4 regions of the Streptomyces sp. NPDC032940 genome follow, and region 1 is predicted to be linked to each of the others. Evidence: riboswitches for the same ligand, from Rfam matches in the RefSeq annotation. Region 1 holds a riboswitch; each other region holds the start of a gene.

What was found. Region 1 has a riboswitch for cyclic di-AMP ahead of AB0E77_RS15570 (C40 family peptidase). Riboswitches for the same ligand answer to the same signal wherever they lie in the genome.
Positions count from the first base shown of each region.
Region 2: linked by a shared signal. The riboswitch ahead of AB0E77_RS28520 (transglycosylase SLT domain-containing protein) and the one ahead of AB0E77_RS15570 (C40 family peptidase) in region 1 are both predicted to bind cyclic di-AMP.
Region 3: linked by a shared signal. The riboswitch ahead of AB0E77_RS28985 (M23 family metallopeptidase) and the one ahead of AB0E77_RS15570 (C40 family peptidase) in region 1 are both predicted to bind cyclic di-AMP.
Region 4: linked by a shared signal. The riboswitch ahead of AB0E77_RS26605 (peptidoglycan DD-metalloendopeptidase family protein) and the one ahead of AB0E77_RS15570 (C40 family peptidase) in region 1 are both predicted to bind cyclic di-AMP.

Region 1 covers NZ_JBEZVJ010000010.1:101,657-105,224, reverse strand. The annotation lists gene AB0E77_RS15580 (ATP-binding protein) at 1-420, shown strand, start outside; gene AB0E77_RS15575 (DUF6328 family protein) at 411-1,025, opposite strand; gene AB0E77_RS15570 (C40 family peptidase) at 1,109-1,582, opposite strand; cyclic di-AMP (ydaO/yuaA leader) riboswitch at 1,618-1,679, opposite strand; gene AB0E77_RS15565 (urease subunit gamma) at 2,420-2,722, shown strand; gene AB0E77_RS15560 (urease subunit beta) at 2,737-3,048, shown strand; gene AB0E77_RS15555 (urease subunit alpha) at 3,041-3,568, shown strand, end outside.
Region 2 covers NZ_JBEZVJ010000030.1:61,927-65,494, forward strand. The annotation lists gene AB0E77_RS28505 (glycosyltransferase) at 1-149, opposite strand, end outside; gene AB0E77_RS28510 (GNAT family N-acetyltransferase) at 181-1,245, opposite strand; gene AB0E77_RS28515 (HAD family hydrolase) at 1,480-2,376, shown strand; gene AB0E77_RS28520 (transglycosylase SLT domain-containing protein) at 2,340-2,831, opposite strand; cyclic di-AMP (ydaO/yuaA leader) riboswitch at 2,835-3,038, opposite strand.
Region 3 covers NZ_JBEZVJ010000032.1:20,917-24,484, reverse strand. The annotation lists gene AB0E77_RS28995 (HPr family phosphocarrier protein) at 1-12, shown strand, start outside; gene AB0E77_RS28990 (GntR family transcriptional regulator) at 129-821, opposite strand; gene AB0E77_RS28985 (M23 family metallopeptidase) at 1,053-1,817, opposite strand; cyclic di-AMP (ydaO/yuaA leader) riboswitch at 1,830-1,993, opposite strand; gene AB0E77_RS28980 (pitrilysin family protein) at 2,184-3,568, opposite strand, start outside.
Region 4 covers NZ_JBEZVJ010000026.1:105,054-108,621, reverse strand. The annotation lists gene AB0E77_RS26605 (peptidoglycan DD-metalloendopeptidase family protein) at 196-1,131, opposite strand; cyclic di-AMP (ydaO/yuaA leader) riboswitch at 1,136-1,295, opposite strand; gene AB0E77_RS26600 (tyrosine-protein phosphatase) at 1,732-2,529, shown strand; gene AB0E77_RS26595 (DUF6126 family protein) at 2,555-2,674, opposite strand; gene AB0E77_RS26590 (XRE family transcriptional regulator) at 2,671-3,336, opposite strand; gene AB0E77_RS26585 (aspartate aminotransferase family protein) at 3,421-3,568, opposite strand, start outside.

The sequences.
Region 1 (3,568 bases):
CTGGCGGAGTGGGGTCTGCCCGCGGAGGCGGAGGTGTCGGAGACCGTCCGGCTCATCGTCTCGGAGCTGGCGACGAACGCGGTGCAGCACACGTTCGGGCAGTCGCCGACCTTCACGGTGGACCTCGTCCTCGACCGCGACGAGCGGCTGTACATCGGCGTCACCGACAGCCATCCGCGCTTCCCCAAGCGGCTGCCCGCCGCCGTGCAGCAGGACAACGGCCGGGGCATGGTGATCATCCGCTGGCTGACCGCTGAGTGCGGCGGCAGGCTGAGAGTGCGGCCCACACGTGAGGGCGGCAAGACCGTCTCCATCGAACTGCCCTGGACGGCACCGGCCCCGGCGGTGCCCGCCGAGCCGGTCCCGGTCGTGGGACGTCCCCGGGGCGAGGCGGTGGAGCGGCAGGAGCCTCAGCGCTGAGGCGTGGACGGCACCCGGCGCGCGACGGACGTCGCGGCCCGGGCCGTGCGGCCCCGCGCCCGGCCGTGCCGGGCCGACGGGGCCGGGTCCGCCGCCGTGCGGCGATCCGCGGCACGGCGTTCACCGGTCATGTGGACCCGCCGGACCCGGTGGGGGAGCAGCCCCCACAGGCCGAGGCAGGCCAGCAGCGTCACCGCGCCGGCGGCCGCTCCGCCGGACCGGCCCGCGGTCACGTCGACCACGAGCAGCACCGAGCCGGTGAACGCGCAGACCAGTACGCCGAGGCCCGCCGTGGCGAGTCGCGAGGACACCCGCACGATGCGCGCCTTGGCGCCCCGCTGGAAGAGCGAGCGGTGCAGCGCGGCCGGAGCCGTGAACAGCATCGCGGCGAGCACCGTGAACAGCAGCGTGGTCACGTAGACGGCGCGCTGGAAGGTGTCGAGCTCCGGGAAGCGCGACGTGAAGGCCAGGGACAGCAGGAAGGCGAAGAGGATCTGCACCCCGGTCTGGGTGACGCGTAGTTCCTGGAGCAGCTCGACGAAGTTGCGGTCGGCTCGCTCCAGCGGGGTCTCGTTGCGTGCGGTGCAGCGGCGGTGGTCGGCCATGCCTGACGGGTAACCGCCGAGCGCCGCGTCACGCATCCCGGGCGGTGACGGCGCGTCAGGGCGCCGTCACCGCTCCGGGCGGCTCACCTCACCCGGCCGTACGAGACGTTGCTCGTCCAGATCTTCTGGAGCCGCACCACGTCCCCGGTCTTCGGGGCGTGCCAGATCTTGCCCTTACCGGCGTAGATGCCGACGTGGTACACGCTCCGGCCCGAGTGGAAGAACACCAGGTCCCCGGCCTTGCGGCTCCCGGCGGAGACGTGCCGGGTCTTGTTGTACTGCTGCGCGGCGGTCCGCGGCAGCTTCTTGCCGGCCTTCTTGAACGAGTAGAGGGTCAGTCCGGAGCAGTCGAACCGGTACGGGCCGGTGGCCCCCCACGCGTAGGGGGAGCCCTTCTTGGAGGCCGCGATCCGCAGGGCCTTCGTGGCGTGGGCCGCCGCGGCGGCCTCGGAGGCGGCGCCGGGAACCACGAGGGTGCCGCCCACGGCGGCGATGGTCAGGGCCGAGGCCGTACCGGCACGGGCCATCAGGGACGGGACACGATTGAGCGCAGTCATGCGCAACCCTTCGTCAGCCGCCTGTGAAGGATGACCTGTCGGATTCGGGCTGGCGAAGTTGCCCGGCCGCACGGGTGCGGCTTCACCCCAAGGGCTGCTCGGCCCGGCGCCTCCCCGTCGGGGGGCGGCCGTTCCGGCGACCCGTCGTGCTCGGGTCCTCCACTCCTGCCGATCCACTCCTGTCGACCGGTCGTCCGGGCGGCGGCAGGACTCGGCGTCCGCCCGGACCGCCCCGCCGCTGTGGCGGGGGCTTGTCGTCAGTCATGGATCTTGGCGCACCGAAGTCGGAAAATCCCAACGGAACCGGGCCCTTGTGTGGTTACTCACCACTCACCCGTTCAGGTGGACATGTCGGTGTTCGACCCCTTGACGGGTGCCGCGGCGACCCCGGGACCAGCGACGGAATGACACCTTCCGCCATCCGGGATCATGCGTGGCGCAAGCTCGACGGGCCGGAAATCCGAGGTGTTTCTACGCCGATGGGGGGTAAGCCGTTCGGCCGGTTCGGGCGCGCCCGTGTCGACGCCTGCGGCAGCGCCGGTTCCGGAGGGGGGGCGACGTCGCGGTGCGGCGGCGGTGGCGTCCAGGAGTGCGCGGGCATGCGAAAGGCCGTCGGCGGCACCGGTAATCGGCCGGTCAAACCGGTAATCAGTCAGTCAAAACCGCGTGACGTGGCAGAAACACTCTAGCCGTACTGTGCACCCCGTTCCACCTGCGGTTTTCCCGACGGCAGCGGGCACTTTGCGGCCCATTGCTGTGTGTTACATCTAGAGCCGTCGCGGTGGACGCGGCAGCCGGACCGTCCGGGTCCCGGCGTGATGTTCTGTGAGGTGGTACGTGCAACTGACCCCGCACGAGCAGGAGAGACTGCTCATCCACGTGGCCGCGGACGTGGCCGCGAAGCGCCGCGCGCGCGGCGTGAAGCTCAACCACCCCGAAGTCGTCGCGCTGATCACCTCGCACATCCTCGAAGGGGCCCGCGACGGCCGCACGGTCGGCGAGCTCATGGCGTCCGGACGGAAGCTGATCCAGCGTCACGAGGTCATGGAGGGCGTGCCCGAGATGATCCACGACGTCCAGGTCGAGGCGACCTTCCCCGACGGCACCAAGCTCGTCACCGTCCACGAACCGATCATCTGACGGGAACCGCAGCCATGATTCCCGGAGAGATCCTCTTCGCCGACGAGCCCGTCGCCTTCAACGAGGGCCGCGAGAGCGTCCGTCTGACCGTGCTCAACACCGCCGACCGGCCCGTCCAGGTCGGCTCCCACTACCACTTCGCCGAGGCCAACCCCGGTCTCGACTTCGACCGCGCCGCCGCGCACGGCAGGCGGCTGAACATCGCCGCCGGCACCGCCGTCCGGTTCGAGCCCGGCATCCCGGTCGACGTGGAGCTGATCCCCCTCGCGGGCGCTCGCGTCGTCGTGGGTCTGCGCGGCGCGACCGGAGGTGCCCTCGATGCCTGAACTGTCCCGCGCCGCCTACGCCGACCTGTTCGGCCCGACCACGGGCGACCGCATCCGCCTGGCCGACACCGGCCTCTTCGTCGAGATCGAGGAGGACCGCTCCGGCGGCCCCGGCCGCTCCGGCGACGAGTCGGTCTTCGGCGGCGGCAAGGTGCTGCGCGAGTCCATGGGCCAGTCGCGCACCACCCGCGCCGAGGGCGCCCCCGACACCGTGATCACCGGGGCCGTGATCATCGACCACTGGGGCGTCGTCAAGGCCGACATCGGCATCCGCGACGGCCGCATCACCGGCATCGGCAAGTCCGGCAACCCGGACACCATGGACGGCGTCCACCCCGAGCTCGTCATCGGCCCCGAGACCGAGGTCATCGCGGGCAACGGCAGGATCGTCACCGCCGGCGGCATCGACACGCACATCCACTTCATCGCGCCGGGCATCGTCGACGAGGCCCTCGCCTCCGGCGTCACCACCCTCATCGGGGGCGGCACGGGCCCGGCCGAGGGCAGCAAGGCGACCACG
Region 2 (3,568 bases), on a different contig from region 1:
GACGTCACCGGCGGACTGCCCGGACCCGGTCTGAGGCCCGCCTCCTCCGCCTCCCCGAGGTCCAGCTCGGCGACCTGCACCGGCTCGATGCCGAGGAACCTCTCGATCTCCTGTCGTGTCTCCCGCCGCGCACGCCCTGCTCCGGCCATGCGCCCACCCCCCTAGTGGTTGCCTTCTCGGTCACGGCCGGCGCAGCCGGGCCGCCCCCTTCAGCGTGCGTGCCGCGAGCGACGCCAGCCGTGGCCGGCCGCGCACGAAGCTGTGCGCGCGGCGGGCAGGCTCGCGGCCGAGCCACTGCAGCGCGGCGCCCGCCCCCGGACGCGTCGCCGTCCCCTCGTACACGGGCAGTTCGCCGGTCTTCAGCGAGTCCTTGTACTCCGCCGCGCCCCGCCCCATGTCGAGCAGACCGATCCCCTCGGCGGCGGCGGCCTCGGCCATCCGCAGATGCAGCACCAGACCCGGCGAGTACTTCGCGAAGTCCGGGTCGTACGCCGGGAACCAGCAGGCCAGGACCGACGCGGAGCGCAGCCCGAAGTGGGCGGCGAGGGGCCGCTCGCCGGCGTAGAGCACCGACAGCGTGCCCGTGCACTGGGGCGCTCGGGTCTCGGCGAGCCGCCCGACGAGCCGGGTGATCCACTCCTGCGCGAACCGGTCCCGGCGTCCCGTCCTGCGGTACTGCGCCGACTTCCACTCCATGAGCGTGCGCAGCGCGGCCGGTTCCCGTTCGTCGAAGACGAAGCGCACGTCCCCGACCTGCCGTCCCAGCCTGCGCTCCTTGGCGAGGGTGGTCTTCAGGAACTTCGGGGACTGGGCGCGCAGCACGCTCTCGTACGCCTCGTACCCCTTCTCCACGTCGATGACGTAGGTGGTGTGCTCCTCGGCGGCGTACGGCACGAACAGGCCCTGTTCGGCCTCCAGGTTGTCGAAGGCGAGGCTCGACAGCGAACAGGCCCGCAGCAGTCGGCGGGTGTCCGGGACGAGGCCGGGCCGCAGCACGGCGCCCTGGCAGTCCGAGACGCCGAGTCCGATCGCGCGGCCCTGGCCCAGCGGTCCGCGCTCGTGCGGCAGGAAACCGGCGGCCGCACCGCCCTCGTCCAGCACCGCCACCCGCGCCCCGGGCCGCACCCGGCCCACGGCCTCGGTGAACTCCGGTTCCATGAACGGATTGCGCGGCGACCTCGATGCGGCGCGCAGCGCGCGCCAGCGCTCCCGTTCCCCCTCGCTCAGCTCCCCCGGCCTGAGCACACGTACACGTCCGCCGTTCAACCCGACCCCCCGATCAAGTCCCCCTGGACAGAAGGAAGGTACCCCCGGGGCCGCCCGGAGGGTAGAAGGCGGAGCATGTTGTTGCCAACTGGTGCACAGGCCTTTAACCGCCTTTAGACGGTGTTGCGTCAGGTTTCGGACACCTGCGAACGTCCTCGTGCGCATCCGGTCGTGGGGTGAGTCGGACAGGTGCGGTGTCCGTATTCTCTGATCATGGACCGCACCGCATATGCCCTCGTCGCCACCGACCTCGACGGAACGCTGCTGCGCGGCGACGACACCGTCTCCGACCGGTCGCTGGCCGCGCTGGCACGGGTGGCCCGGGCCGGGGCGCGGCACCTGGTGGTGACGGGACGCCCGGCACCGAGGGTGCGCTCCCTGCTCGACGTCCTCGGCTGCACGGGGCTCGCGGTGTGCGGGCAGGGCGCGCAGGTGTACGACGCCGGCGCGCACCGGATGCTGTGGTCGGTCACCCTGGACCGGGAGCTGGCGGAGACCGCGCTCGGCAAGATCGAGGCCGAGGTGGGTGAGGTGTACGCCGCGGTCGACCAGGACGGGGTCGACGGGATGACCCTCATCGAGCCGGGCTATCTGATGCCCCACCCGACCCTGCCCGCGGTGCGGGTGGACCGGCGCGACGAGCTGTGGAGCGCGCCGATCAGCAAGGTGCTGCTGCGCCACCCGGACCTCACGGACGACGAGCTGGCGGCGACGGCGCGCGCGGTGGTCGGCTCGCTGGCGACGGTGACGATGTCGGGGCCGGGGACGGTGGAGCTCCAGCCGTGCGGCGTCACCAAGGCGACCGGACTGGCGCTCGCCGCGGAGCGCCTGGGGGTGAGCCGGGGACGGACGATCGCCTTCGGGGACATGCCCAACGACATCCCCATGTTCCACTGGGCGGCCCGCGGGGTCGCCATGGCGGGCGCCCACCCCGAACTCAAGGCGGTCGCGGACGAGGTCACCACGACGAACGAGGACGACGGCGTGGCCGTCGTCCTCGAACGGATCTTCGGAGCCGGCCAGGTCCCGTCCGCCGACGGGACCTGGTCACGGCTCACTGCGGGGGGTACGGATCAGTACGCGCTGAAGACGTTGTCGATCGAGCCGTAGCGGTCGGCCGCGTAGTTGCAGGCGGCGGTGATGTTGGCGACCGGGTCGTAGGAGTCCCAGGAGGTGCCTGCGACGTGGTAGGCCTGGAAGGTCGGGTCGATCACCTGGAGCAGGCCCTTGGACGGGGTGCCGTTGATGGCGTTGATGTCCCAGTTGTTGATCGCGAACGGGTTGCCGGACGACTCGCGCATGATGTTGCGGTAGATGCCGTCGTACGACCCGGGGATCCCGTGCTGGGCCATGATGTCCAGCGACTCGCGGATCCAGCCGTCGAGGTTGTCCGGGTACGCCGTGGTCGCCGCGGTGGCGGTGGTGGTGGCGGCCGGGGTGGCGGCGGACGCGGTGGCGGCGCCGATGAGCGGAAGGGCGAGCACGGCGGCGCCGGTGCCGGCGACGGCGAGCTTGCGGGCGATGCGGCTGGTCCGGGCGTGACGGTTCTGACCGTTGGCAGGCATGTGTGTGTCCCTCTCCAACGCCTGCGAGGTGAGCTGTCGGGTTCGGGCGGGGAGGTGCCCGGCCGGGCCCTGACGGGCACGGCTTCACCCCTAGCCGCTCCGGTGGTGACCGGCACGGCGACTTACCTGGGTCCCCCGCTCCTGCCTGCGAGTGTTCGAGTGGATGACTGGTGTCGGGGCGGTGGCAGGATTCGGCGTCCGCCTGACAGGCCGGGAACGTATGCGAGAGCACATGTCCGGAACAAGTGCAGGAATCACCCGACATGCCTGTTGACCTTGGTCTGGGGGGTTTGGGGTGCTTGATACTTTGCGACTGCCAAGGGTCAACTCGCCTACGGGGCAAAGGGTTGGCGGTGCTCGCGGCGTGGGTGCGGGTGGGAGTGGCGGCGTGAGCCAACTCACGGGCCTCAACAAGGGTGGCAAAACGGGCATTAGGGCCAACTAGTGGCCAACCGGCCCTCGAGGGGAGGCGTTTAGGCGAGGGGCGGGACCGAGGCTGCCGCACGGGCCTGTGCGGAGCCTGTGGCGCACCCCGTCGGCGACGGCTCGGGCTGGTGTCCAGAGGTGCTGGACGGGCACTCGTTCGGGGGTCGAGGGGCGGATGCCGAATGGGTGACGTTCCCGCAGTGCGGTCCGTCGGGAGGGGTGATGGCGTCCGGGATGGCAGCTTTGGGTATGTGGTGTCCCGTTTCGCGCCTCTCTGGCGATATAGGTCGATATCTGCTCATATCACCTGA
Region 3 (3,568 bases), on a different contig from region 1:
GAGACCGTCTGATGTGACGGCACACGGAAAAGGCCCGCCGGGAAAACCGGGCGGGCCTTTTCCTTTTCCCTTTTCGGGCAGCGAAGAACAGCCCCTGCATTGCCCTTCTTTTGTATACGGCACCCGTGTTAATTCCGCAGGGTCGAAATGTTTACGGGACGTTGCGCGTTCCTCACACCGTCCGGGCTGTCGCCCGGGACGAAGCGCAGCCGGTGCGCCGCCGCCGACCGTTCGACGTGCAGCGCCATGAGCGCCCGCGCGCGGTCTCCGTCGCCGCGTGCCACGGCGTCGACGACCGCGCCGTGCTCCGCCCAGTGCTCCGCCGCGCCGTGCGGCGTCTCCACGAGGTACATCCAGTCGATCTTGCGGCGCAGCTGGGTCAGCATCGCCGTGAGCGAGGGGCTGCCGGCCGCCCGTGCGAGGGTCTCGTGGAACCAGCCGCCCAGCGCGCGCAGGTCCTCGCCGTGACCCTGCCGCGAACGCTCCTGACCCAGCCTGACCAGGCCGCGCAGCACCTTGAGATGGGCCTCGGTGCGGCGCCGGGCCGCGCGGGATGCGCCGAGGGGCTCCAGCAGCGTGCGGGTCTCGAGCAGGTCGGCGGCCTCCTGCTCGGTCGGTTCCGCGACGCACGCGCCCGCGTGCCGCCGGGTCACCACGAAGCCCTCGGCCTCCAGGGTGCGCAGCGCCTCGCGGACGGGGACGCGGGAGACGCCGTAGCGGCGGGCGAGCAGTTCCTCGGTGAGCCGGCTGCCGCGGCCGTGGACACCGGCGACGATGTCGTCCCTGATCGCCGTGCACACCGAGTGTGCCGGAATACGCATGTCCGACCTCCGCCTTGATCCCCGTGAAACGTCGACGATGGACGCGTGTTTTCGTGACTCTAGGCCAATGAGCCGCGCTTTCGGACGGCGGGCGGGAATTCAGGGATATTTTTTGGGCATTCACGTTTCGGAAACGGGCGGGAAACGGTGACGGCGGGACCGGAAGGCCCGAAGGCCCCGGCTCGGGGAGCCGGGGCCTTCGGGATGCCGTGCGGAACGTACCGTCCGTCGTCAGAGGTCCACGCCGTGGGAGCGGAGGTAGGCGACGGGATCCATGTCCGAGCCGTACTCCGGGCTCGTGCGGGCCTCGAAGTGCAGGTGGGGGCCGGTGACGTTCCCGGTGGCGCCCGAGAGGCCGATCTGCTGGCCGGGCTCGACCGACTGGCCGACCGAGACGCCGACGGACGACAGGTGGCCGTACTGGGTGTACGTGCCGTCGTGCATCCGGATCACGACCTGGTTGCCGTACGCCCCGCCCCAGCCGGCCTCGACGACGGTGCCGACGCCGACCGCGTGCACCGTGGTGCCGGTCGAGGCGTGGAAGTCGATGCCGGTGTGGCTGCCGGAGGACCACAGGGAGCTGCCGGCCTGGTACGCGGTGGACACGTAGGAGGCGGTGATCGGCGCGACGAAGGTGTTCAGGCGCTGGCGCTCGGCCTCGCGCGCTGCCCGTTCCTTGGCCTCGCGGGCCTCCTTGGCCGCTTCGGCGGCCCGCTCGCGCGCCGCCTCCATCGCCGCCTCGCGGGCGGCGGCGTCCAGGGCGGCCTGCTCCTGCGCGGTGGCCTGGGCGTCGATCTCCTCGGCCAGGGAGTCGCCGATGCTGACGACCGGGGTGAGTCCGGTCTGCTCGGCCTCGGGCTCGGCGGCGAGGGCCGGGGCCGCGAGGGTGCCGACGACGCCGGTGGTGGCGAGGGCCGCGACGCCCGCCGCGCGGGCGGTGGTGCGGTGCATGCGGCTGGGGCGGCGGTGCTTACCGGTGGCGCGCGTGAACGCCATGTAGAGGCTGGTCCTTTCCTTCCCTCTCGCCTACCGGGTTAGCTGACGGGTTCGGAGGTGGAAGGTCTCCTACGGACCCCCTCGCTGACGCGCGGGCGTCCGATTCACCCCAGGGACTGCGATGGGTCCCCGGCTCCCCTGGCTCGCGCCGTACGGGGACTCGGCGATGACTGTCCGGTGCCGCGGGTGCGGCGCACTGCCTGACGAACAGCCCGGACGACGCTAAACGCGGCTGTCTTCAATCCTCAAACGCAACAGGGTTTTTGTAGCGCACGCCACAGGGCAGACGGGCAGCCTCTCCCCCAATTCGGACATGACACGGCCCTGGTGACGTTCCGGTCACCAGGGCCGTGCGCGCGCGTGCCACTACTCGGCGGCCACGACGGTGACTTCGCCGATGCCGAGGGCTTCGACGGGCTCCTTGATCTGCGCCGCGTCACCGACGAGGACCGTCACCAGACGGTCCGCCGGGAAGGCGCTGACGACGGCCGCGGTCGCCTCCACGGTGCCGGTGGCGGCGAGTTGGCGGTACAGCGTGGCCTGGTAGTCGTCGGGCAGGTGCTGCTCGACCTGGTCGGCCAGCGTGGCGGCGACGGCCGCCGCCGTCTCGTACTTCAGCGGCGCCACGCCCACCAGGTTCTGCACGGCGACATCGCGCTCGGCGTCGGTGAGCCCGCCCTCGGCGAGCGTGCGCAGCACCGTCCACAGGTCCTGCAGCGCCGGGCCGGTGTTGGGCGTGTCGACCGAGCCGCTGATGGCCAGCAGCGAGGCGCCCGTACCGTCGGGCGCGGACCGCATCACCTGACCGAACGACCGGACACCGTAGGTGTATCCCTTCTCCTCGCGCAGGACGCGGTCCAGGCGCGAGGTGAGGGTGCCGCCGAGGCAGTACGTGCCGAGCACCTGCGCGGGCCAGACGCGGTCGTGCCGGTCGGGTCCGGTGCGGCCGATCAGCAGCTGCGTCTGGACGGCGCCGGGACGGTCCACGATGACGACCCGTCCGGTGTCGTCGGCGGTCACCGGCGGCACGGGGCGCGGCTCGGCGGCGGAGCCGGTCCACGCGCCGAGGGTCTCGCCGAGCAGCGCGTCGAGGTCGACGCCGGTGAGGTCGCCGACGACCACGGCGGTGGCCGTGGCGGGGCGGACGTGCTTCTCGTAGAAGGCGCGGACGGCCGCCGCGTCGATGGCCGCTACCGTCTCCTCGGTGCCCTGGCGCGGACGGGACATCCGCGAGTCGGCCGGGAACAGCTCCTTGGAGAGCTCCTTGGCGGCGCGGCGCGAGGGGTTGGCCAGCTCGTGCGGGATCTCGTCGAGCCGGTTGCGCACCAGCCGCTCGACCTCGCTGTCCGCGAACGCGGGCGCCCGGAGCGCGTCGGCGACCAGACCGAGGGCCTTGGCCAGGCGCGAGACGGGCACCTCCAGGCTGAGCCGGACACCGGGGTGGTCCGCGTGCGCGTCGAGGGTGGCGCCGCAGCGCTCCAGCTCGGCGGCGAACTCCTCCGCGGAGTGCTTGTCGGTGCCCTCGGAGAACGCGCGCGCCATGATGGTGGCCACGCCGTCCAGACCGGCGGGCTCGGCTTCCAGCGGGGCGTTCAGCGACACCTCGACGGCGACGACCTGCTGGCCCGGGCGGTGGCAGCGCAGCACGGTGAGGCCGTTGTCGAGGCTGCCCCGCTCGGGGGCCGGGAACGCCCACGGCTTGGGCTCGCCGGCCTGCGGCCGGGGGTGGAATTCCATGGTGGCGAGCTCGG
Region 4 (3,568 bases), on a different contig from region 1:
TCGTCTGCCACATCGGCCCATGATTCACCGTGGAATGTGACCTACGCGACCGTAGGAAGGGGTTGACGGTCGGTGAGAAAGGCCACGCCTAAAGTGTTCGCCAACTCAGGAATAAGCCGGTGCCGGTGGCGGGCGCGCCGAAGGCCGGACCCGGGGATCGGGGTCCGGCCTTCGGTGTGCGCGCTGTGCCGGCCGTCAGACGGAGACGCCGTGCGAGCGCAGGTAGGCGACCGGGTCCACGTCGGAGCCGTAGTCCGGCGTGGTGCGGATCTCGAAGTGCAGGTGCGGTCCGGTCACGTTGCCGGTGGCACCGGAGAGACCGATCTGCTGACCGGCGGTCACGGACTGGCCGGCGGAGACGGAGATCGAGGACAGGTGGGCGTACTGGGCGTAGTAGCCGTCGGCGAGCTTGATGACGACCTGGTTGCCGTACGCGCCGCCCCAGCCGGCGGAGACGACGGTGCCCGCGCCGACGGCCTTCAGGGAGGTGCCGGTCGGGACGACGAAGTCGGTGCCGGTGTGGTAGCCGCTGGACCACATGCTGCCGGACTGGTGGTACGGGGTGCCTACGCCGGCGCCGGCCACGGGGGCGGTGTAGCCGCTGGTGGTGCCCGTGGAGGCGCTCGTGCCGGAGGACTTGGACGCGGAGGTCTTCGCGGTGTCCGTGGACTTCTCGGCGGACTGGGCGGCGGGCTTCTCGGCCTTGGCCGGCTTCTCGGCCGGCTTCTCCGCGGAGGACGAGGGCTTGGCGGCACCGGTCGCGGCCTTGTGGCCGATCGACAGCTTGAGGCCCGGGTGGATCAGCGACGGGTCGGAGCCGACGGCCTCGCGGTTGTCCGCGTACAGCTTCTTCCAGCCGCCGTCGACGTGCTGCTCGTCGGCGATCTTGGACAGGTAGTCGCCGCTCTTGACGACGTAGGTGTGCGAGGCCGAGGCCTTGTCGGCCGGCTTGTGCGCGCCGGTCGCGGCGGCCTGGACGGACTGTCCGGCCACGGAGTGGGCGGGAGCGGCCTGGGCTGCGGCGGCGCCCATCAGCGGGAGCGCGAGTGCGGCGCCACCGGTTCCGGCGACGGCGATGGTGCGGGTGAGGCGCTGGGCCTTGGTACGGCGGTGCTTACCCTTCGCGGGCATGGCGAATTCCTCTCCGGCGCCTGCGAGGTGAGCTGTCGGGTGCGGGCTGGAGATGCCCGGCCGCGTCGTGGTGACGCGACTTGACCCCGAGCCGTTCCGGGAACCGGAACAGGCGTTGTACCTGTGGGTCCCCCGCTCCTGCCGTGTACGGGTGGTGGGTGGTTGCGGCTCCGGTCGGCGGCAGGATTAGGCGTCCGTCCGGATCGGTGGTGAACGTAAGCGACCGGAATGCGAACGGACAAGCGAGAGTTTTCCCGGAGAGGTGTTTCGCTTGATCCATTACGGGAAAAGGCCGTCACACTCCGTCGATTCCGTGAGCGCTCTTTTCACAAAGGGCCTTGACAGGCCCACGAATTACGTGAACATGACGAACAACGGACGGTCACGTCTATGACGCTGCTCACGGGAGACGCTCCAGCACCCCTTATTCACCGACGAGTTGGAGCGAAGTGAGCATTTCGGACGTAAGGCTCATTCGCGTCGCAATCGCCACCGCGGCCGCCCCGTGACCGACTCATCGCCGCAGGCAGGAGATGCCGTATCGTCGGCTGGGCGCCCGCCGGCGAGCAGCGCCGGCGGGGCGGAGTGGGAGGAGCCCCCGTGACGCAGCAGGTCCCGTCGACCGAACCCGAGCTGGCCGGTGTGCGCAACTTCCGTGACGTGGGCGGACTGCCGACCGTGGACGGGCGGCGCGTGCGCCACGGCGTGCTGTTCCGCAGCGGCCACCTCGCCCACGCCACCGGGGAGGACGCCGCGTTCCTCGCCTCGCTGAACCTGCACACGGTCTTCGACTTCCGCAACGCCGCCGACCAGCGCCTCGAGGGCCCGGACGTCGCACTGCCGGGCGTGCGCAATGTGAACCTGCCGCTGAGCGACCCGGCCGACGGCGCCGAGTTCTGGAAGATGGTCCGCGACGGCGACCTCGACCAGCTGCGCGCGATCCTGGCGGACGGCCAGGCCGCGAACCGGATGATCGTCTCCTACCGCACGATCATCAAGGAGCGCACGGCGGAGCATTCCCGGGTGCTGCGCGCGCTCGCCGAGGACAGCGTCCCCGCGCTGATGCACTGCGCGGCCGGCAAGGACCGCGCGGGGCTGTCGATCGCGATCACCCTGCTCGCCCTGGGCGTGCAGCGTGACGCCATCGTGGAGGACTACCTGAAGTCGAACGCGAAGCACCGCCGCTACAAGGTGCGCCGCAGCAGCTCCGCCGCCTCTGCCTACTCTCCCGAGGTCATGGAGCTGCTCAGCCCTCTCTTCGACGCGCGCGCCGAGTACCTGGCGGCGGCCTTCGAGACCATCGAGGAGACCTGGGGCGGTGTCGACGCCTATCTGGAGAAGGGGCTGGGCGTCACCCCTGAGGCCCGGGAGCGGCTGCGCGAGCGGCTGCTGGACTGAGCCGCCCGCTCACGGTGCCGGCCCGCTACTTGGCGCCCACCTCGAACAACAGGAAGAGGAAGCCCGCGACGACGTGCCCGAGGACGATGTAGATCAGAAGTCGCACCCACAGGGCGCGCGGGAGCTTGTCCTGCATGGTGCTCATGGCATCTCTCCTGCGGTGTGGCGGGTCGGTGTGGTGGCGGGCCCCAGGCACAGCGCCGGCGCGGGGCTCTGCAGCAGGGTATGGACGAAGAGCAGCTCGAGCCCGTCGGGGTCCTGGGCGGCGATCCGGTGCGGGGTCAGGGAGTCGAAGTGGGCGCTGTCGCCCGGGCCGAGCAGGTGCACGGCGTCCCCGAGGCGCAGCCGCAGCCGGCCCCGCAGGACGTGGAGCCACTCCTCGCCGGGGTGCACGCGCACGATGTCGCCCTGGGTGCCGTACGGCACGCGGACGCGCAGTGCCTGCATCCCGCGGCCGGAGCCGCCGGCCTGCCAGTACGTCCAGCCGCCCGCGGCCGTCGGCTCCATGGCGGCGGCCCGTACGACGGCGTCGCGGTCCACGGTCGTCTCACCGAGCAGCTCCGAGACGGTCGTACCATAAACGCGGGCGAGCGAGAGCAGCATCGGCAGCGAGGGCTGGCGCTGCCCGGTCTCCAGCCGGGAGAGATGGGCGGGCGACAGCCCGGCGGCGCGGGCCGCCGCCTCCAGGGTGAGAGCGGCGCGGCGCCGCAGGGCGCGGAGCTGCGGGGCGACCACGGAGGTCACGGCGTCGGCCGGCGCCTCCGCCGGTTCCACCGGTCCCTCCGGAGGGTCGTTCGAGGAGGTCATGCCTCCATTCAGCCCGAGTTTTGCCCGAAAGGCAATTTTCTTGCCTCACAGGCAAAACACGACCGGTTCCGGGCGCTCGGGGCCCTAGCGATTCGCCACCGCCTGCCTGACCAGTGTCTTCCCGAAGTCCCACATCAGGCCGCCGCCGTTGTGCGCGTCCTCCATGATCTCGGTGAAGGCGTCGACGAAGCGGTCCGCGTCCGACGTGTCGATGATCAGCGGCGGGATCAGC